Linked DNA regions of Acidisarcina polymorpha. The protein of the gene in region 2 binds, or shares a complex with, the protein of the main gene of each other region. Links are inferred from orthologs where the notes say so. Each region holds a gene or a part of one and is shown on either strand. Other genes may lie near its edges.

The links.
Region 1: rpsM (region 2) and rpsT share a complex: the UniProt entries of both Bacillus subtilis proteins name them as parts of the 30S ribosomal subunit. The link is inferred for Acidisarcina polymorpha from one-to-one orthologs.

Annotation. Positions count from the first base shown.
Region 1 is NZ_CP030840.1:2,399,707-2,410,937, forward strand. What follows is about bases 3,782-6,728. They hold rpsT (30S ribosomal protein S20), read right to left. Parts: upstream 5,420-6,728; coding sequence 5,144-5,419; downstream 3,782-5,143. Other genes in these bases: ACPOL_RS10410 (DNA alkylation repair protein), read left to right, coding at 4,122-4,853; ACPOL_RS35455 (hypothetical protein), read right to left, coding at 4,959-5,093; ACPOL_RS10420 (amidohydrolase), read left to right, coding at 5,720-6,728. Also shown: ACPOL_RS10395 (multicopper oxidase domain-containing protein), read left to right, coding at 1-2,236; dnaN (DNA polymerase III subunit beta), read right to left, coding at 2,320-3,492; more of ACPOL_RS10420, read left to right, coding at 6,729-7,075; ACPOL_RS10425 (DUF1330 domain-containing protein), read left to right, coding at 7,100-7,387; ACPOL_RS10430 (amidohydrolase family protein), read left to right, coding at 7,445-8,824; ACPOL_RS10435 (hypothetical protein), read right to left, coding at 8,850-9,398; lepB (signal peptidase I), read left to right, coding at 9,647-10,423; ACPOL_RS10450 (COX15/CtaA family protein), read right to left, coding at 11,014-11,231. UniProt on the Bacillus subtilis protein: Binds directly to 16S ribosomal RNA.
Region 2 is NZ_CP030840.1:5,269,256-5,280,336, reverse strand. The notes cover bases 124-2,920. They hold rpsM (30S ribosomal protein S13), read right to left. Parts: upstream 1,816-2,920; coding sequence 1,432-1,815; downstream 124-1,431. Other genes in these bases: map (type I methionyl aminopeptidase), read right to left, coding at 2,436-2,920; infA (translation initiation factor IF-1), read right to left, coding at 2,168-2,386; rpmJ (50S ribosomal protein L36), read right to left, coding at 2,034-2,147; rpsK (30S ribosomal protein S11), read right to left, coding at 1,004-1,429; ACPOL_RS36500 (DUF1272 domain-containing protein), read right to left, coding at 807-992. Outside these bases: more of rpsD, read right to left, coding at 56-123; more of map, read right to left, coding at 2,921-3,188; ACPOL_RS22425 (adenylate kinase), read right to left, coding at 3,192-3,911; preprotein translocase subunit SecY, read right to left, coding at 3,912-5,309; rplO (50S ribosomal protein L15), read right to left, coding at 5,361-5,828; rpmD (50S ribosomal protein L30), read right to left, coding at 5,946-6,140; rpsE (30S ribosomal protein S5), read right to left, coding at 6,143-6,652; rplR (50S ribosomal protein L18), read right to left, coding at 6,702-7,058; rplF (50S ribosomal protein L6), read right to left, coding at 7,141-7,680; rpsH (30S ribosomal protein S8), read right to left, coding at 7,824-8,222; ACPOL_RS22385 (type Z 30S ribosomal protein S14), read right to left, coding at 8,339-8,524; rplE (50S ribosomal protein L5), read right to left, coding at 8,598-9,146; rplX (50S ribosomal protein L24), read right to left, coding at 9,284-9,619; rplN (50S ribosomal protein L14), read right to left, coding at 9,688-10,059; rpsQ (30S ribosomal protein S17), read right to left, coding at 10,132-10,479; rpmC (50S ribosomal protein L29), read right to left, coding at 10,483-10,749; rplP (50S ribosomal protein L16), read right to left, coding at 10,796-11,081. UniProt on the Bacillus subtilis protein: Located at the top of the head of the 30S subunit, it contacts several helices of the 16S rRNA.

The DNA.
Region 1 (11,231 bases), 2.9 Mb from region 2 along the record:
CTTTTGCCAGCTAGCTTTGCCGTTGCTTGTCTTAACGCCGGCCTCGATCGCTCTTGCCCAGCTGCCTGGCGGGATGCATGCCATGGCCGCTCCCGCTCTCGCTCAGGAATCTTACTCCAGCTTCGCTTCCGCGACACCGGCGGCGGACCCGGCCGACTCGGTCTGCGCGCGCCAGCCGGTTGGATCTGTCATTTCGTCGCCGAGCCAGTTGACCAGCACCAATGGTGTTCTGGAGACGACCTTCTCCTTTAAAAGGGTGGTCGATCAGGCTGGACTGACGCGCTATTGCTACATCTCGAACACCGGCGTCCAGGCCCCTACGTTGCGAGTGAACCCGGGCGATCAGCTCATCATTCACTTCGTGAATGACATCCCCGCCAGCGCAGCGGTCAAGGCCCAGGCCATGCCCGGCATGGTGATGAAGGGTGATGCGGCAGCCGCGGCCAGTAGTGATTGCAGCGCCACGTCGGTCGGCGCCACCTCGACCAACATGCATTTTCACGGCTTGAACGTATCACCGGCATGTCACCAGGATGAGGTCATCCACACCATCATTCAGCCAGGAGCCAGCTTCGACTACACCGTCCAGATTCCCGCGAATGAGCCTTCCGGGATGTACTGGTACCACCCTCATCCGCACGGATTCAGCCAGAGCCAGGTGCTGGGGGGCGCGACCGGGATAATCATCGTTGAGGGAATCCAGAACTTCAATTCCGCGGTGGCCGGCCTGCCGGAACGCATCCTGGTGATTCGCGATCAGGCGCTTACCTCCGCCGAACAGAAGATCTCCGGCGCCCAGCCGGGTGATGACCTCTCGCTCAACTACGTGCCCGTCAACTATCCCAAGTACACGCCCGGTGTCATTCAGACTCCGCCAGCTACCAAGGAATTCTGGAGAGTTGCGAATACTTCGGCTAATTCGCTCATTAATCTTGAAGTCAACATCGGCGCCACGCATCCCACCCTGCAGATTGTCGCCACCGACGGCGTGCCGGTGACTGACGGCAGCGGGAACCCAACCACTCTTTCGGCCCAGAATGTCGTGCTGCCGCCCGGCGCCCGGGTCGAGTTCATCTTAGTCACTCCCAACGCCGGACAGGGCGCCCAGTTGATTGCGCAAACGTGGAACAACGGTCCTCAAGGCGATGCCGACCCGGGCCGGCCGCTGGCCAATATCGTGGCCAGCGCTTCGACCAGCGATGGCGGCCTTCCTCGAACCTCCGGCACACCGGTCACCATCCCGGCCGTTAACCATTCGCTGCCGCCTTTGCGCTTCAAGGCGTTAGATTCGGCCGCGGCGACAGTGCAGCGCAACCTCTACTTCTCGATCAAATCCGATTTCAGCCAGTTCTATATCACCGTCGCCGGTCAGACACCTGCGCCCTTCAGCATGGATGGACCGCCCAACATCACCGTCCACGCGGGCACCGTCGAGCAGTGGACGATCAGCAATCATTCACTGATGGATCACGCCTTCCACATCCATCAGATCCACTTCCGCACCCTCGCCATCAATGGGAGCCCGGTCACCGACTATACCGAGCGCGACACCATCAACGTGCCCCACTGGAGCGGTTCGGGCGCCTACCCAAGCGTGACCCTGCTGATGGACTTTTCTGATCCTGATATCGTCGGCACCTTCGTCTATCACTGCCACATCCTCTCGCACGAAGATCTCGGCATGATGGGCTCGATTCAGGTGCTGCCCTCCACCTCGCCTGCGCCGACGCTTACCAGCATCAGCCGTAAATACGGGGCCTACGGCGCAGTCGTCACCGTCAACGGGACGAATCTCGGCGCCACTCAGGGCAACAGCACGCTCACCTTCAACGGCGTTCCGGCTTCGTCAACGTCCTTCTACACCATGACCTGGTCGAACACCAGCATCACCACCACGGTCCCCGCGCGGGCCACCACCGGCGATGTCGTCGTGACCGTCGCCGGCAATACCAGCAACGGCTTCGGCTTCGTCGTCTACCCCGACCCGGTGATCACCAGGATCTCGCCCACCAGCGGCCCCGCGGGAACTGTCGTCACCGTAACCGGCACCGCCCTCATGGATCCTCAGGGACAAGGTTTGGTGACCCTCAACAACGTCACCGTGCCGTTTACGGGGACGCAGTCGAACACCGCGCTGAGGGTCATCATTCCCAAGGGGGCGACCAGTGGGGAACTGCGCGTTCACGCCTCGGGAGCGGGCGACAGCAACGCCGCTTCTACCTTTACGGTGAACTAAACTACCTATCAACTAAACCGCTAGACAACAGAAATGCCGCGGAGAATCTCCGCGGCATTTGTTGTCTAGCTTCCAAAACTCTCTCAGATCCGCATCGGCATGATGATGTAACGGTAGCGGTATTCATCATCGGCATCCTCGGGACGAACCTGCCCCGCAGACTGCGCGTCTTTGAATTCGAGCCGCACTTCGCCGGCATTCCCGACCGCTCTCAAGAAGTCGATCAGGTAGGAAGAATTGAAGCCGACTACAATCGCATCGAAGTTGTAGGGCGTCTCGATGGTGTCTTCAGATTCGCCCGAGTCGGTCGAGGAGGAGGATATTTTTAGCTCATTCTGCTCCAACCGCATCTTCACCGCGCCCGAACGTTCGTCCGCAAACTGCGCAACCCGCTGGATCGAAGCCATTAAATCTTCGCTGCGCACCACCACGAATTTGTTATTGTCCCGTGGCAACACCGCTTCGTAGTTAGGGAACTGGCCAGTCAGCTTGCGCGAAGTCAGTGTCCGATGCCCAACTTTGAAGAACAAGGTATGGTCGTCATCCGAGAAATCGACGAACTCGGCATCGCTGTTCGAGAGCAGCGATTGCAGCTCCGATAAAGCTTTGCGCGGAATCAGCGTCCGCTTCTCGCCGCTGATATTCGCCAGCGACTCGCCCGTCTTCTCCACATGCGCCAGCCGGTGGCCATCCGTCGCCACCATCGCCAGGCTCTCCGCCTTCAGGATCAGCAGCGCTCCGTTGAGCGTGTAGCGCGACTCTTCGTTCGAAATCGCAAAGATCGTCTTGCCGATCATGTTCTTAAGCGATGCCGAGGGAATCTTGGTGACGCCTGCCTCAGGAAAGGCTGGAACCTGGGGAAAATTCGCGCGCGCCATACCGACCATCTTGGTGTTCGATCGTCCCGAGCGGATCTGTACCCAGTGGTTGTCCATCAGCTTGATCGAGATGTCGCCATCGCCGAGCAGCTTGATGTAGTCGTAGAGTTTGCGCGCAGGAATCGTGCACGCGCCTGGCTTCTTGACCTTTGCCGCACAGGAAGTCTTGATGCTCTGGTCGAGGTCGGTGGCGGTAATCGTCAGCCGGTCGTCAGCGGCTTCGATAAGGAAATTCGACAGGATGGGTATGGTCGTTTTCCGCTCCACCACACTTTGGGTCGCGGTCAGTTCGCGCAGCAACTCAGCGCGACTGACGCTGATCTCCATGGCTCCGCTAGCCACCAGCGGCTTCTCCTGCTCCAACTCTAAGCCCGGCATAGTGCATCGCCCCCTCTTGTCGGTTTGCCACACTCTACACCACTACAGCCGAAAAGGCACACTGGTGTTTATGGCAGACTGCTACTGCCCTCATTCTAGTGAGAATTTTGATGGCCGGCCCTGCGGAAAACTGGTCATTCCGGTGGAAGTCAAGGTCAGAACAGGAAATGAGTTTTCCTGGATCGGGATGGATGGAAGCGCCGTTCTCTATGCCGGCGGCAGTCACCGTCTCCGTCCCAAGAACGACTGCTTTTAAGACTGTTCTTAAAGTCTTATTGAAACCAGTAGCAGTAATAGTTAGCCGTGGATAAGTGGAAACCGAGCCCAAAACCCATGCCACGGCGCTGCTAGTCTATGGCCCGGATTTAGAAATCCTGTCCTCTCAAAAAGCACAATCAGGAAAGTCGGGGCCGGTCTCTCACGGAACCGCCGAGTTTCCCAAGTTCTGCACAGTCTCTCCAAAGAGCCTGGTGTGGAAACCATGCGGTGGAAGTGGAAAGCATGGTCCCGCACACTGGGGATGCGCCAGTGCGCGCGCCCCGCCTTGCACAGAAGACGCATTTTCCTAAGTTTCCTCAACGCTCGGGATGACTCGTGAGACAACAGTTAGGAGAGAGGTTTGAGTCGAGATGCCGGCCACCGCCAAAAGTGAAGCGAAGCCGCAAACTCGGCTGGCCCTGCTGCGGGAGCTTGAAGCGGTCGCCGATGAGCGCAAAGCACAGAGTCATGCCTGGTTTTTCAAAACCGGCAAGGGGGAGTACGGGGAAGGCGACATCTTTCTCGGTATCACCGTTCCCATCGCGCGAAAAATAGCCCTCCGCTATACTCACCTGCCGCTCGCGGAGATAGAGAAGCTGCTCGCCTCGCCTATTCACGAACATCGCTTCGCCGCGCTCGAGATCCTGGTTGTGCAATACGAACGAGGCGACGAGATGCTACGCCAGCAGATTTATGATTTTTACCTGCAGAATACGCGCCGGGCGAACAACTGGGACCTGGTCGACACCTCCGCCCCATACATCGTCGGCGAGCACCTCAGGACGCGGCCGCGGGCCGTTCTCGATCGGCTGGCAGCCTCGTCCATGCTGTGGGAGAGGCGGATCGCCATGGTCGCGACCCTTGGTCTGGTGCGCCACGGAGAAATCAAAGACAGCTTCCGCATCGCCAAGCGGCTCTTCAACGACAAAGAGCCGCTCATTCACAAGGCTACGGGATGGATCCTTCGCGAAGCCGGAAAGGTCTCGCGAGAAGAGCTGATCCAATTTCTCGAAAAGTATGCGGCGAAGATGCCGCGGACGACCTTGCGGTATGCGATTGAGCGGTTTTCGCCGGAGGAGCGGAAGCAGTGGCTGAAGCGCTAGCGTCCCCAGCTCGCACTGCGAAGCAACACTTGCAGGCAGCGCCGTTGTTGACCGGGCCGCGCGTTTGCTTGTTGAGATCTTTGGCTCGAGGGACGCCATCTGCTTTCAAAGACGACGACGGGCCCCGTCCCAGGCGGCCAGCTGCCACTGCACCGAATCCAGTGCGGACGCAATGGCCGTCAGATCGGGAGCGATGAATTCCGGAATCAGTTGTCGAACGCCGGTGACGCTGCCGGACATGAGCCCTTTACCAAGCTCACAGCTGACACGGTGGTTCGCAGGCAGCCTTATTAAGCAGCTTTGACGAGCAACGCCTTGACCCGCGCATTCAGCCGGCTCTTGTACCGCGACGCGGTGTTGTCATGCAGAATGCCCTTCTGCACGCTCTTGTCGAGCGCCGAGGTGGTCAGCCGCAGCTGCTCCTGCGCGGCGGTGTGGTCGCCCTTCGCGATCGCCTCGCGCAAGCTGCGCAGGCTGCCACGGACGCGGCTCCGGTTGGCACGGTTCACGGCTGTTTTCTTTTCGGTCTGACGGGCGCGCTTGAGCGAAGATACATGGTTCGCCATCTTGATAAATCCTTATCTAACCCGGTAAAGGGTGCTGGAAATGGAATGCGCGCAGATAGACATCTTCTTTCATGCCGCGCAAACCTTAAGTTTATTGGAATTTGGGGTCGTGGTCAATCCAGGATGGCGCTCTCTCAAGGTGCTAGTTCATAAGAGTAGGCGAACTCGCTGTTCTCCCTTAGGTGTGCAGAAGGAACTAACTTCATGCGGCGGGTTGATGAAGCCTGAAATCTATCTTTCCGATACACTTGACTTTCCGCTTCCTATTCACACACTGATATCGGATCGAGGCCAATGTTCATGCTGTTGACGAGGCGCGTTGTATCTGCTGTAACTGTGTCGTTTCTTGCGGCGGCTGCTTTTGCCCAGACTGCCTCGCCTTCGTCGCCTAAAGATATGGTGATTTCGAACGCGACAGTGATGACTGTGACCCACGGTACCCTCGAACATGCCAGCGTGTGGATCCATGACGGCAAGATCGCCGGAGTCGGCGCCAGCGTTGCCGCTCCAGCCGACGCCGTCAAAGTCGATGCGAGCGGCAAATTTCTGACCCCGGGAATTATCGATCCGCACTCCCACTCCGCGCTCGATAGCGATGTCAACGAGGCCACCAGCCCGGTCACGCCCAGCATGATGATGATCGATGCATTCGATAACCGGGACAAGGCCCTCTACCAGGCCCTGGCTGGCGGCGTCACTACAGAGCTGCTCCTGCATGGATCGGCAAACATGATCGGCGGGCAGGCGGTGGTTATCAAGAACAAGTTTGGGCTCTCCCGCGATGCCATGATTTTTCCCAACGCACCGCGCTCTATCAAATTTGCCAGCGGCGAAAATCCCAAGCGGGTTTACGGCAGCCGTAACCAGCTACCATCGACGCGCATGGGGAACTTTGAGGTGATGCGCCAGTCCTTTGAAGACGCCAAGGCCTACATGGCCAAATGGGACGCTTACAACGCGAAGGTTGCCAAGGGGGACAAGGAAGCCGAGAAGCCTGGTGTTGATCTCAAGCTCGAGGCCCTGGCCGATGTCTTGCGCGGTAAGCTCTATGTCCAGATTCATTGCTACCGCGCCGACGAATTCCTCACTGAAGAGGCGATCGCCAAGCAGTATGGTTACAAGATTCGCGCCTTTCACCATGCTTTAGAAATGTACAAGGTCGCCCCGACGATCGCGGCGGACGGCACCGCTATCGCCACCTTCGCGGATTGGTGGGGATACAAGGACGAAGCCTGGGACGCGATTCCGTGGAATGCCGTGATGTCGATGCGGCAAGGTGTGCGGGTGGCTCTGAAGAGCGACTCGAACGACTACATTCGCCGGCTCAACCAGGAGGCCGGCAAGATGGTCCGGTACGGCGGGGCGACGGAGGAAGAAGCGCTCAAGATGGTCACACTCAATGCGGCGTGGATCATCGGTGTCGACGACCGCGTGGGCTCGATTGATGTCGGAAAAGACGCCGACCTTGTGGTCTGGAACATGGATCCGCTCTCCATTTATGCACGCACCGAGAAGGTCTACATCGATGGCGATCTGTTTTTCGACAGCAGCCTGCCCGGCTTCGGCACCACTCATTTCAATGGGGTGATGCACGACTCCGGCGGCTTCGGCGGCGACGATGAGGATGAGGTCTCGAGCAGCAAACAAGGCAATTGATGCAGTTGATGGAGAGGAGAGGTCATGAAGGGATACATCGTCTTCAACAAGGAAAAGACGCTGGACGCCGCCGAGATGGCAGCCTATACGGACAAGGTCGCCTCGACCTTCGTAGGCCATGACATTAAGGTGCTTGCCGCCTACGGCAAACACGAGGTGCTTGAGGGCGAGCCGACTGAAGGCGTGGTGATTGCGGAATTTCCAACCGTCGAGGCGGCGAAGGCCTGGTACGAGAGTCAGGAGTACCGCGAGGTCCGCAAGCATCGGCACAATGGCGCAATCTATCGTGCCATCCTGGTCGAAGGGGTTTGATTTCGAGTTGTCTTCCTAGAATGAAGGGGCTGGTAACTTCGCCGAAAGGGTTTTGAAATGGCGTTTCACGACAACTTCGTTCCTGGCTATTTTGGCGCAAAGCTAGCGGGAATGGGTATTGCGTTCTCTGCACTCGTCGCTTTCGGGCAAGCGGTCGCGCCCACCGACCTCGGCACTCCCGCTCCTATCGTTGCCATCACTGGCGGCAAACTTCTTACGATCAGCCATGGCGTCATCGAAAACGGGACTGTCGTTCTCTCCGGCGGAAAGATCGCTGCTGTCGGCGCCGCTTCAACGGTGAGCATTCCTTCCGGCGCACAGATTGTCGATGCTAAGGGGATGACGGTCTATCCCGGATTGATCGACTCCGAAACGAATCTTGGCCTGTCTGAAATCGAAGCCGACGAGGCCAGCAACGATCTGGTCGAGACCAGCGAAGAGATCTTCCCAAACATGCATGTCTCCGACGCCTTTCATGCCGAGACCGAGCGCATCCCTGTCGACCGGATCAACGGCATCACGAACGCCATCGTCGCTCCCGCTTCAGACGATACGCTTCCTGGCCAGGACATCTTCATTCAGCTAGCGGGTCGTGATCGCGATCAGATGATACTCGCCAAGGATGTCGCGCTTGCCATGAATTTTTCCGGCGAGCAGCGCCGCCGCGGCAAGGATCGCAAATTCCCCAGCACCCGCATGGGTCTGGCCACACAGCTCCGGCAGACGTTCATCGACGCCCAGGCCTACGCCGCCAGTAAGAGTGAATATCAGGCCAAGCTCGAGAAATGGCAAAAAGGCGAGAAGAAGGACTACGCGCCCACACCGCCCAAGATGGACCTCAAGTCGGAAGCGCTGCTTCCTTATCTACGCGGCGAACGACCGGTCGTCCTCGGCGCGTATGAAAGCTACGAAATTGAAGTTGCGATGCAGATCGCACAAGAGTTCCACCTGAAGGTCGTTCTCAATCACGTTACGCATGGGCAGGAGATTCTCGACAAAATAGCAGCCTATAAGGTGCCGGTGATCGTCGGACCGATCTACGACTTCCCCTCCGCCAACGAACGCTACGACTCCGTCTACACGCTGCCTGCCGAATTGTACAAACGGGGCGTGAAGATCGCCTTCTCCTCCGCGGGCAGCGCGAACAGCGGGAGCCCGGGCGGCTTCGAACGCAACCTTCCCTACGCGGCCGGCTATGCTGTCGCCTACGGCTTGCCCTACGACGAAGCGCTGAAGGCCATTACGTTAAATCCAGCCGAAATCTGGGGCGTCGCCGACAAGCTCGGCTCGCTCGATGTGGGCAAGACGGCCAACATTGTGATCGCCAACGGAGACCCGCTCGACGTCCGCACCGATGTCAAGCAAATCTATATCGAGGGCCATGCGATTCCGATGCAGTCGCGACAGACCAAGCTAAGGGACGAATACAGTAAGTAGCAGCCCTGCCCAAGCGACGAGAACTCTACGAGTGACCGGCCAGCGCCTTTCGCTCGATGCTGGCCGCGAAAAGAGGCGTCTCGCGGCGGTTGTGATCTCCACCATCGCGCTGCCTGCCTGCGGCTGCTTCCTCAAAGCTTATCTTGTGGCTGGCGATGAACTCCATGAATTCCGCTGTCGGGTGTGCCTGCACGCTGTTCGTATATTCGCAGGTGAGGTCATCGATACGCTTAGCGCTGAGGGTCCAGATCACCTGCACACGTGTACGGCCGTTGGGAGTGAAGGCATCGGAGACAGAGACCATGCGGCACAGCGCCGGTGTCGCCACCTCCGCCACATAGTGCTGGATCATCAGAGTCTTCCCAATCATCTCGACGTTGATCGACATGGGGGTGCCGTCGTCAGTTGATGTGGTGCCGCAGGAGATGTGATCGGGCGGGCAGCAGCGTTGGTACTCCGCCTCGGGCAATTTGAATAGCCATGCGGCGATGTCGATCTTCTCGATTGGCGCTTGGATGATATGGCTGTATGCGGAGTTGGATAACTCCCTATCACTCAGAATGGTGTCACTCATGGCGGTTCCCTCTTATCGCGGCTGTTTAGCAGGCCGACCAGGTTTTTTGCAATGGCAATGAACGATTCGTCGTTTGCCATGGTAAGACGCTTGAATGCTCGGTTTTGTTGGCCTTCGGACGCCGCCTTTACTTGCCTGACTTGTGCAATGCACAGGTTCGGCAGGACAAGGCGGGGCTTGCCCGGCAATCGTCAACGTCTTCCGCCGGAGATTACAATTGCAGGCGATACTCGAAAAGGACCGAATCCATGGGTGCCAAGCTGTTGAATGAGAAACACTCCTCTCGCGAGACGTTTCTCGATGGAATCGCTTCAGTTTTTAGCGTCCTCGCAGTAGGACTATTCGCCCTTACCTTTATCTTTCAGAATTTCATGATCCCATCATCGTCCATGGCAAGTACGCTGCTCGCCGGCGACCATGTAGTTGTCGAACGCGAGGCCTTGGCTCCGCCTTCCACCTGGGCCAGCTTCTTGCCCTATCGCGAGGTCCGCCGTGGAGATGTCGTGGTCTTTTACAAACCTACGGAAGAGACGAATGGCGAACATATCTTCTTAGTGAAACGTGTCATTGGAGTTCCTGGCGACCGCCTTCATCTCCGAAATGGCACCGTTTACCTGAACGGAGTTGCCCAGACAGAGCCTCAAGCTGCCAAGCCGACTTTTGCCAACTACGATCCCTACATCAACGACTTCCCCGCGGTCGCTCCTTCAACCGAGCCAGGAGTCACAGCCGTCTGGTCGCTGATGCTGCCCACATACATTGAAGATGGTGATGTGGTTGTCCCTCCGGGAAAGTATTTTGTCATGGGGGACAATCGGACGAAGAGCATGGACAGCCGCTACTGGGGGTTTGTCCCGCGAGAGAACATCATCGGGCATCCACTTTTCGTCTACTGGTCGATTGTTATTCCGGAATCTGGAACGGAAGAAGTGCCGCTCTCGCAGCGAGCAGGAGCGAGTCTTCATGAGTTAATTCACTTCTTCGATGAGACTCGGTGGACCCGAACGTTCCACGTAATCAAGTGAGGTGCGGATTCCTTATCAGGGGGGCGGCAAGAGTAAGATTGCCCTGGTGCGCTCTGTCAGGGCGGCTAACTCATTGGCCTCCAATGACTTGCTGGTGGCGCTAGCTTCTTAGCTGTGCTGAATCGGGCGTAATTGTATAGCGCTTCTGGATCTATCCCTTCGATCTTCCGGACAATCCTTGTTTTCTTGTGTTAAAAATTGTTGGTGGTAATTTCCCGGGTGTGTTGAGAATTTCGAGAGGCTGTCGATCTTCTCGCTCCTGCGGTATCATTCGCGGGCAGAATTTTTCTCACTAGGGGTTGTTCCCTGTAAGACTCTTATCTGAATTCTTTGTAGAGTGAATGCACTCGAAGGATGTGACTTTGACCTTAGTGAATCGGGCTTGTCCGAAATGCAGCTTCGCCGAGCCTAGCAGATTACCCCGGGAAAGCTGGATTGCGCGCCGGATCATGCCCCATTTTGGATGCTACCCCTGGGAGTGTCCACTTTGCAGGGTGAAGTTCTATCGCAGAAACCGTTTGGAATCGGGACAAAGGCTTACACCAAGCGGCGTGAGCTATCGTTCCAGCGGATTGAGCTAATCACCCGAATCACCGGCCTGCGCGGAGTCGGCAAGTAGATCCCGGACAACCCAACGGTACGACGCTGAGTCTCGCAGTCAGTACGACGAGTGTAGCCCAGAAAACGTCTGCGCCCAGCAGATGCAGGATTTGCATCCACGTCGGTGCCCGAAGCAGCACATCGAGCCCGCCCAAGGCGAATTGAAAGAGCAGCAAGCCGATGACCGTGTTGGCAAGTTGCCGATTTG
Region 2 (11,081 bases):
GAACTGCACTTTCGTTTGTAGGAGCTGGAGGTTACGCCAGCTCCCACGCTTCAACTTACTTGCTGTAAAGTTCGACGATCAACTGCTCGTTCACCGGCAGGTTGACATCTTCGCGCTTCGGCAGCGCGACGATTTTGCCGGAAAGGTTGGCCGCATCGATCTGCAGCCAGGCCGGAGAGTGTTGATGGCTGGCAAATTCGCGGGCCACCTCGACCACGGTCAGATTCTTGCTCGACTCGCGTACCCTGATCTCGTCGCCAACGTTCACTTGATACGAAGGAATATTCACCTTGCGGCCATTCACTTCAACGTGGCCATGGCGAACGATCTGCCTCGCCTGGCGACGCGAGCTGGCATAGCCGAGACGGAAGGCGACGTTATCCAGACGCCGCTCCAGCTGCTGCAAGAGCAGTTCACCGGTCACGCCGGGAGTGCGCGATGCCTTCTCGTAGTAAGCGCGGAACTGGCCTTCGAGGGTGAAGTAGATACGTTTTGCCTTCTGCTTCTCACGAAGCTGCAAGCCGTAACCTACGATTTTGGCTTTACGATCGCGGCCGTGCTGGCCGGGGGCGAAATTACGCTTCTCGATCGGGCATTTGTCGGTAAAGCACTTCGGCCCTTTCAGGAAAAGCTTCATGCCCTCGCGACGGCAAAGGCGGCAGACTGGTCCGGTATAACGTGCCAATTCAAATCTCCTTATTCAGAGGCCGACCGGTTTACAGATGCCACGACCCTTGCGGATCGATCGTCCTTCGTCCCGGTCCAACGTTCTTATCCTGCTACTGAGCGTGTCGCTGATGTTGACGCTATCGTCCGCATCCACACGCTTCATTTAGTCGCTTCGGGCGCTGCAGCAGTTGGTCGCCACAATTCGTACATCGGGCATTCAGGCTGGCGGCGCACTCGGCACAAAAAGTACATTCATAGCTACAAATAAAAGCTTCACTTCGCAAGTCGAGAGGCGCTCCGCAGCGTTCGCAGCGGGTGCGCATCTCGAGCGGCATCAGACACGTCTCCGCTTAGGTGGCCGGCAGCCGTTGTGCGGGATCGGCGTAACGTCGCGAATGGAGCGGACATCGAGGCCTGCCGCTGCAAGTGCACGTACCGCGGATTCACGCCCCGAACCCGGCCCGGAGACCCGGACATCGACCGAGCGCAGACCATGATCGCGGGCCATGTTGGCCGCATTGATCGCCGCTTGCTGGGCCGCGAACGGAGTTCCCTTTCGCGATCCGCGGAAGCCCAGCGATCCAGAGCTCTTCCACGACAACGTGTTGCCCTGGCCGTCGGTAATGGTCACGATCGTATTGTTGAACGTCGCCTGAATGTAGACCAGACCGTACGGAACATTCTTGCGCTCGCGCTTCTTGAATTTCTTGTTCTTGCCGGCGGCCGACTTGCCGCCACTGCTCTGTGCTGGCTTGGCCATGGTTATTTACCCGTCACTTTCTTCTTGCCAGTAATGGTGCCCTTACGTGGACCCTTGCGAGTGCGCGCATTGGTATGCGAGCGCTGTCCACGAGTCGGCAAGTTCCGGCGGTGACGAAGACCACGGTACGACTGAATGTCGATGAGCCGCTTGATGTTCATCGAGATATCTTTGCGCAGGTCGCCCTCGACCTGGCCTTCTTCCTCGATAATCTGGCGGATGCGATTGACCTCATCCTCACCCAGATCCTGGACCTTCTTGAACGGATCAACGTTCGCAGCGGTCAGGATGCGGAGGGCGCGAGGATTGCCAATCCCGAAAATGTAAGTGAGTGCGATGCGCGCTTGTTTATTACGCGGCAGATCGACTCCAGCAACACGTGCCATACCTTAACCCTCTTCTATGTCTCCCCGGTAGCTTGCTGCCGAGGAGGATTGCCCTTCCGACTTCGGAATGGCGGATTCGTGGATCGCCGCCTTCTCTCGAAGGCGTCGGGGTTCTTCGCAAGCCTGACTTCGGCTAACTAGCCCCTGCCGGACAGCTACTTTCAGCCGTTCCGGCTCGACCCACCTGGTTGAACCATCAACAAACGAGGCGCCGGAGATTAGCCCTGGCGCTGTTTGTGCTTGGCATTCTCGCAAATCACACGAACCACCCCGCGGCGGTGAATGACCTTGCACTTATCACAAATCTTCTTTACCGATGCACGAACCTTCATTACTGCTCCTGACCTGCAACTCACTTATAGCGATAAACGATCCGTCCGCGATTTAGGTCATACGGACTCAACTCGATGGCCACCCGGTCGCCCGGTAGGATACGGATGAAGTTTTTTCTCATCCTGCCAGAGACATGCGCCAACACCTGGTGCTTGTTCTCGAGCTCCACCTTGAACATCGCATTCGGCAGGGTTTCAACGACCACCGCCATGACTTCAATTGCATCTTCCTTCGACAAACCTTATCCTGTTTCCGCCCGCGCTCATCCGGCAGGCAAGGCTCCCGACCTACTGCGTCAACACCATTGCACCCTGCTGAGTCACGGCCACCGTGTGCTCAAAATGGGCGCTCAAACTTCCATCCTCGGTCACTGCCGTCCAACCGTCCTTCAAAACCTGGACGCCTGGCCCGCCAATATTGACCATCGGCTCGATCGCCAGCACCATTCCTTGACGAAGCTTGGTACCCTGGCCCCGCCGCCCATAGTTCGGAACCTGCGGGTCTTCGTGCATGTGGGTGCCAATACCATGGCCCACAAAATCCCGGACGACGCTGAAGCCGTCCGCCTCGACAACTTCCTGCACGGCAGCACCGATGTCACCAAGGGTCGCTCCCGGCTTCACGATCGCGATCGCACTCTCAAGCGACGCCTTGGTCACATCCAGCAGCCGCTTGACCTCTGGAGTGACATGCTCGCCGACAGCAACTGTGATTGCCGAGTCACCGTAGTATCCATCCACGACCACGCCGCAATCGATTGAAACAATGTCTCCGTCGCGCAGAACCCGGTTTTTTGACGGGATACCGTGGACGACCTCTTCATTCAGCGAAGTGCAGAGAACGCAGGGATAACCGCGATAGCCCTTAAAAGCAGCGACCGCGCCCAGTTCCTTAATCTTTGCCTCAGCTGCCTTTTCCAGATCCAGGGTGGTAGCACCGGCCCTGACCGCGCCGCGCACCGTATCCAGAACCTCACGAACCACCGCGCCGCTGCGGCGCATCTTCTCGATCTCCTGCAGCGTTTTAATCATGATCGCCATGCTCTATCGGCCCCTTAACCGCTTCACTGCGGCTAGGACTCCGGCAGTCACGGCATCTACCGGTTGATCTCCATCCAAATCAGCAAGCCGGTTCATTGCGCGGTAATGGGCAACGACCGGTTCAGTCTGCGCCTCGTAACTACGAAGACGCTCCGCGAAAACTTCTTCGGTGTCGTCTGAGCGCCGCTGCAGCGGAGTGCCGTCCAAATCGCAAAGCTCGTCAGTCTTCGGCGGCTGCAAGTAGACGTTGTAGATACTTCCGCAGGTTGGACAATTGCGCCGACCGGTAACTCGACGCACTAAATGAGTGTAATCGACTTTCAACTGAATGGCAACCACCGGCAGCGTATGGCACTCGCGCTCGAGAAAGGTATCCAGCCACGCGGCCTGCCCGATGGTGCGGGGGAAACCGTCGAGGACAAAACCTTGAACGCAGTCAGGCTCGCGGAGACGAACGGCGACCATCCGGTTCACCAGATCGTCTGAGACCAACTCGCCTCGACCCATGACCTGCTTCGCCAGCAGACCGAGTTCCGTTCCAGCGCTTACGTTGCCGCGGAGCAGGTCGCCGGTTGAGATCTGCGGAACATGCCAGGCGCTCATGATGACCTTGGCCTGGGTCCCTTTACCGACTCCAGGAGGTCCAACCAGCAGGATGGGGCCGGGAACAAAGGGTGTCCCGGACGCGGTCGCAACCGCACTTTCGGTGAGCTGCGTATCCACCTACCACGCCCGCCTTCCGCGTATCCGCCCACTTTTCGGAGAAAAGCCTTCGTAGTGCCGCATGATCAATTGCGACTCGACCTGGTTTGCTGTATCCATGGCTACGCCTACCACGATAAGCAGAGATGTACCTCCAAAATAGAAGTTCAGGTTGAGCCCGTGCGTGACCCAGGTTGGCAATCGCTCAAAGAACGGCCCGATCAACCACAGATCATTCAGGTGAATTCCGCTGATCAGGATCTGGGGGACAAGGGAGATGATGATGAGGTAAATTGCGCCGACGAGGGTGATGCGGGTCAACACGTCGTTGATGAAGTCGGAGGTGCGCTTCCCGGGACGGATGCCCGGAATGAATCCCCCGTACTTCCGCATGTTGTCAGCAATGTCGTCGGGGCGAAAGACAATCGAAATATAGAAATAGGCAAAGAAAATGATTGCGCCGATGTAGATCAGCTCATACCAGGGCTCGCCCGGATGCAGCGCATCGAATACCCTCGTGAGAAAGCCGCTGTTGCGAACAAAGCCAACGTTCGCAAAGAGCAGGGGCGCGGAGAGAACGGAGGCGGCGAAGATGACTGGCATCACGCCGCCAGAGTTGACCTTCAGCGGCAGGTGGGTCGACTGGCCACCCATCAACCGGCGGCCTACGATGCGCTTGGCGTACTGCACCGGGATGCGGCGCTCGCTACGCTCGACAAAGACAATGAAGGCCACGATCGCCACCATCGCAGCGACCAGCAAGATCAAGGCGGGCACGGTGAATGGTCCGAATGCCTGAGTACGCGCTTTCTCGACCAGATCCGCAATCCCGCGCGGTAGACCGACCACAATGCCAGCAAAGATCAGCAGGCTCATGCCGTTGCCGATGCCCCGGTCGGTGATCTGCTCGCCTAGCCACATAATGAATGCCGTGCCGGTGGTGAGAGTCAGCACTGTCATCAAAATAAAACCGGCGCCTGGATTGATGACAAATGGAACTCCGCCCGAACCGCGGTTCAGGGCAACGGCAATGGCGAAGGACTGGAAGATCGCCAGGATGACGGTGGTATAACGCGTCCACTGCGTGATTTTGCGGCGCCCGAGCTCACCTTCCTTCTGCAACTTGGCCAGGGGTTCATAGACGACCGTCAGCAACTGGAAGATGATCGACGCGGTGATGTACGGCATAATGCCGAGGGCAAAAACGGTCAGGCGGCGCAAGTTGCCGCCGCTGAACATGTCCACCAGCCCGAGTGCGCTGCCGCCCTGCTGGTTGAAGAACTGCGCCAGCACCTGCGGGTTCACCCCTGGAGTTGAAATGAAGCTGCCTAGCCGGTAAACCGCCAGCAACCCGAGGGTGAATAACACCCGTTTGCGGAGGTCGGGGATCTTAAAGATATTTGCGATTTTCTCAAACATAAATCGGCACTTCCAGCTACGATCTTGAACTTCCCCGGACCTCTTTGGCCACTAAGCAGGCGAGACTTCGATCTCACCGATCAGTACGGCTTTACCGCCGGCTTTCTCGATCTTCTCTTGCGCGGCCTTCGAAAACTTGTGCGCGTAGACGGTAATGGCGGCAGTCAATTCGCCGGTCGCCAAGACTTTGATCAGCTCACTGCGCTTTTTCAGCAGTCCATGTTGAACCAGCTTCTCGACAGTCAATTCGGGCTCGCCGAGTTCGGCGATGCGGTCAAGGTTCAGAACCGTATATTCGGTGCGGAAGATATTGGTGAATCCACGCTTAGGCAGACGGCGGTGAAGCGGCATCTGGCCGCCTTCAAAGCCCCGCATCATACGCGAACCGGAACGCGAACGCTGTCCCTTATGTCCGCGTGAAGAGGTCTTGCCCATGCCCGAACCCATACCGCGGCCCACGCGTTTCTTATTACTGTTCGCCTTCTTCGGCGCTCTTAAATTCGACAGATTTGTCGGCATTGTATTCCTCGCTCAACGCCGGCTGGCTTTTCATCCAACCGACTCGCTTGATTTTGGCGGCACTCTTCTGCCGCGAACTTGCTGGCTAGCTCACTTACTGACTGCTTACAGATAGTCCTATTCTACTATCCGGACAAGGTGCGGGATCCTTTTAACCATACCGCGCACCGAGGGGGTATCTTCGCGCTCGACGATCTGGTTCAGCCTGGTAAATCCGAGCCCCTTGACGACACTCTTGTGTTTAACCGGAGTGCAGATCATCGAACGGAAATATTGGATCTTCAGCATTGCCTTTGCTGGCGTCTCTGCCATGACTATAGCTCCTCAACTGTCTTGCCGCGCATCGCCGCCACATCGGCTTTATTGCGCAGCTGAATCAGGGCATCAAAGGTCGCCTTGATCACGTTATGCGGATTGGCGCTCCCCAGGCTCTTGGTAAGTACGTTTTGTACGCCTGCCGAGGTCATCACGGCGCGGACCGCGCCGCCCGCGATCACACCGGTACCATCGGGAGCCGGCTTCAACAGCACTTGTCCTGAACCATAGCGTCCGAGCACCTGGTGGGGAATGGTCGACTCGGTCAGGTTGACATGATGGAGGTTCTTCTTCGCCGATTCGATACCCTTGCGGATCGCCTGCGGGACCTCCTTCGCCTTGCCGGATCCATAGCCGACGACCCCTGCCGACGGATCGCCGATCACGACCAGCGCGGCGAACGACATATTTTTGCCGCCCTTGACCACCTTGGTCACACGATTGATGGCGACAACCTGGTCCTTCAGGTTATATTGCCCGGCATCCAATTTTTTCTTAAGCATTGCCATTCGCTTCCTGATTCCTTCTGGCCGGCACCCGCCGCGCCGAACCCGATAACTAAAACTCTAATCCCGACTCTCGGGCCGCATCGGCCAGCGCCTTGATTCGACCATGATATAAGTAGCCGCCCCGATCAAAGACGACCTTCTTAATGCCCTTCTCCTGCGCCCGCTCAGCGACCAGCTTGCCGACTTCCTTGGCAGCCGCGACATTGCCGCCGGTCTTGATCTTGGCCTGCACCGTCGATGCCGAAACCAGGGTTACACCCTGAGAGTCATCGATGACCTGCACATAGATATGGTTCAATGACCGATAGACGTTCAGTCGGGGACGTTCTGTCGTCCCCTCCAACTTTGCCCGGATGCGGTCGTGCACACGCTGCCGGATCGCATTTCTTTTTCTCTGCGGAATCATTCTCTTGTCTTCCTTCCTAAAAGCGGAGCCGCCCTACGGCACCGTTCGGTCTAGCCTGGTAATCCTAGACTCAGGCGCTTACTTACTTCGCACCGGTCTTGCCAACCTTCTTCTTCAGCTTTTCGTCGGCATAGCGCACGCCCTTATTCTTGTAAGGATCGGGCTTGCGCAGCGAACGCATGTCAGCCGCGACCTGGCCGACCTTCTGCCGATCTATGCCGCTTACCGTGATGCGGGTCTGCTTCGGATCGATGACGGCGGTAATGCCGGTCGGCAAAACAAACTCAATCGGATGCGAGTAGCCGAGCGTAAAGACGACGGTGTTCTTACCCTTTAACTCGACACGATAGCCAATCCCAACGATGTCGAGGTCCTTCGACCAGCCTTTGGTCACGCCTTCGATGGCGTTCGATACCAGAGCCCGGGTCAGACCGTGAATGGCCGCCTGCGAATCGTTATCCCGAGATGCCAAAACGAAACCATCTTTCGTCTCGAGCTTGATGCCCATCGGAATAGGCTGTTCGACCTTGCCCTTCGGCCCTTCTACCACAATCAGGTTTCCGTGCACGGCGTACTTGACACCGGCAGGCAACGGAATCGGCTTCTTTCCTATACGCGACATAGTTCAATCCTTCATGGCTTGCGAGTCCCGGAGGTCGTTTGCTTCAACCTCTTCGTTCCACTGCAGCCCGTGGCTATCCGCCACGTCAATCCCAAACTAAGTAACAACTGCGCCGAAGGCCGGTGCGCCTGGACGGCTAGTCCTCACCAGACTTCGCAGAGGATCTCGCCGCCTACGCGCTCGCGCCTTGCCTGCCTGCCGGTCATCACGCCACGCGGGGTGGTCATGATGCTGATTCCGAGACCACCTTGGACACGCTTAATCTCATCCCGGCCCACATAGACGCGGCATCCGGGACGCGAGACCCGGGCAAGATCGCGGATTGCTGCTTCGTTGTTCGCGCCATACTTCAGATAGACCCGAAGTACTGCCCGTCCGTCTTCCTCGGCTGCTTTGTAGTTGGCGATATAGCCCTCCTCTTTAAGGATGCGAGCTATCTCCGTCTTGAGCTTCGAGGCGGGAACATCGAGCTTCTGGTGACGGGCGCGTATCGAGTTGCGAATGCGGGTCAGAAAATCTGCTACTGGATCGGTCAAACTCATCGTCTCTCCTTCATCCCTCGTTCGCTCCGCGCTCGCTTGCACGGAGAACCAGCAGGAATGTCTTTGGCACCGCTATGGTGCAAACCGCGGCGCCTAATACAGGACCGCTGATACCACTACCAGGACGACTTGGTCACGCCTGGAATATCGCCGCGCAAGGCCAGCTGCCGGAAGCACAGGCGGCACAATCCAAATTTGCGCATATATGCGCGCGGCCGGCCGCAAAGCTTGCAGCGGTTATGCTGGCGCGATGAAAACTTGGGTTTACGAGCGTCCTTCACCCTCTTCGCTGTAGTTGACATGCTTCCTCTTAACTAAAGTTGCAGCGTTTCCGCCTAGTTCAAAATACGACGTAGCCCCGGTAAAACGCTTTGGCTACGCAGCCGCCCTAAAGGGAATGCCGAATTGCCGTAGCAGGGCGCGTGCCGAGTTATCATCGGGGGCGGAGGTCACAATCGTGATATTCATCCCCTTCAATTTATCCACCTTGGAGTAATCGATCTCGGCGAAGATCAGCTGGTCCCGCACGCCGATCGTGTAGTTTCCTCGGCCATCGAAGCTCTTGGTCGAGACGCCCTTGAAATCTCTGACGCGGGGCAGAGCCACAGAAACCAGGCGATCGAGAAACTCGTACATCGTGTCTCCGCGCAAGGTGACCATAGCGCCGATCGGCATCCCTTCGCGCAGCTTGAAGGCGGCGATTGACTTCTTCGCCCGGGTGGTTACTGGCTTTTGTCCGGTAATCAGTGCAAGGTCGTTCACCAACGGATCCAGCATCTTGGCGTTCTGGGTGGCCTCTCCAAGCCCCATATTGACGACGATCTTCTCGAGTCTTGGCACCGCCATGGGGTTGTCCAAACCAAGCTCCTTCTGGAGCGCTGGCTTGAGTTCCTTCAAATACTTCTCTTTCAATCTCGCTGCCATCTTGTCTCTTCCATTCTCACGGTCTCGGATTCGGCCGAACTCGCCCTTTACCGTTGCGTGAAGCATTCATCTATTACGTCAAGTGCTCAAGCCCTACGTCGAGTGCTCAAGGCCGCCTATTCGCGACCGCGCCAGGCCTACTTCTTTTTGCCCTTGGTCTCAATGACCTGATCGCACTTCTTGCAGACCCGAACCTTCTTGTCGCCCTCGAACTTGTGTCCAACTCGCGACGGCCCGCAGTTAGGGCAAATCAACATAACGTTTGAGACGTGGACAGCCGCCTCCTGCTCGGCGATGCCGCCTTTGATGTTCTTCTGAGGATTCGGGCGAACGTTCTTCTTCACGATGTGAACGTGCTCGACCAACACCTTGTTGCTGTCCGGAATGACGCGCAGGACACGGCCCTGCTTCCCCCGGTCGCTGCCTGCGATCACCTGGACCCGATCATTGCGCTGTATATTCAAACTCGGCATCACTCTTCCTTTACTCTGGTCCGCTGCTAGAGCGGGATCCGTCGAAGCTAGATCACTTGCGGCGCGGCCTAGATGACTTCCGGCGCGAGCGAAACAATCTTCAAAAACTTCTTTTCGCGGAGCTCACGGGCCACCGGTCCGAAGACGCGGGTGCCTACCGGCTCGCCGGCATCGTTGATCAGCACCGCGGCATTCTCGTCGAAGCGGATGTAGGTCCCGTCCCGGCGGCGATATTCTTTGTGGGTCCGGACGATGACGGCCTTCACCACTTTGCCCTTCTTGACCTGCCCGTCGGGAGAGGCTTCCTTCACCGCCGCCGTGACTACATCGCCAAGACCGGCCTTCTTGCCGCTTGACCCACCCAGCGGAAGGATTACTTGCAGCTTGCGTGCGCCGGAGTTATCGGCTACCGCGAGCATGGTCCTCATCTGTACTGCCATCTTCGTCTCCCTCTACCGCCGGTCTTATTGGCCAGCGTTACCGCAGAAACCTATACCCTACCGCAACGATCGCTAAGCCAACTTTGCCGCAGCGGCCGCATCTTCGGCCTGGGCCAGCGCGGAACGCCGAACAATCTCTTCCAACTGCCAACGCTTCAACTTGCTCAACGGGCGGGTCTCTCGAATCCGGACCATATCGCCAACCCGGGCTGAGTTCTGCTCGTCGTGCGCGTAAAACTTCTTGTTGGTCTTCATGACGCGCTTGTACTTTGGATGGGCCTTGCGCATCTCGATCTCGACGACGATCGTCTTCTGCATCTTGGTCGAGACGACCTGGCCAACCTTCTCGTTGCGACGGGCCTGCTTCTCGGTAGGAGCGGCAGCGCTGGTGGCGACTGTGCCTGCATTTTCTTCGGACATAACTTAGCGAGCCTCCTTCTTCGATTTCTTGCTCTTGGCCGGCGGCAAGGAGGGTTCACTCTTTGGCGTGGCGCCGTGCAACCCCAACGCGCGTTCGCGGGCGATGGTCTTGATGCGGGCCACGTCTTTGCGCAGCTCGCGAACCTTCTTGACACCCTCGTTCTGCCCCAGTTTCATCTGAAAGCGCAGACGGAAGAGCTGCTCGGCGGCTTGACGCTCTTGCTCGACCAACTCCCCATCGCTCAGATTGCGGATCTTTTCGGTTTCCATCTCGTATCTCTCTCGTTGACTTCTCGACTACTCGGAACCACTCGTCTTACTTGGCCGCGGCAACGACCTTGGCATCATGACGCTGCACGAACTTCGTCTTCAAGGGAAGCTTGTGGGCCGCGAGCCGCATCGCCTCTTGCGCCATCTCGGACGACACGCCCTCCATCTCGAAGAGCAGTTTGCCCGGGCGGCAGACGGCGACCCAATGATCGGGCGCGCCCTTACCCTTACCCATACGGGTTTCGGCCGGCTTCTTGGTGACCGGTTTGTCCGGGAAGACCCGCAGCCAAATCTTGCCACCACGCTTGATAAACCGGGTCATCGCAATACGG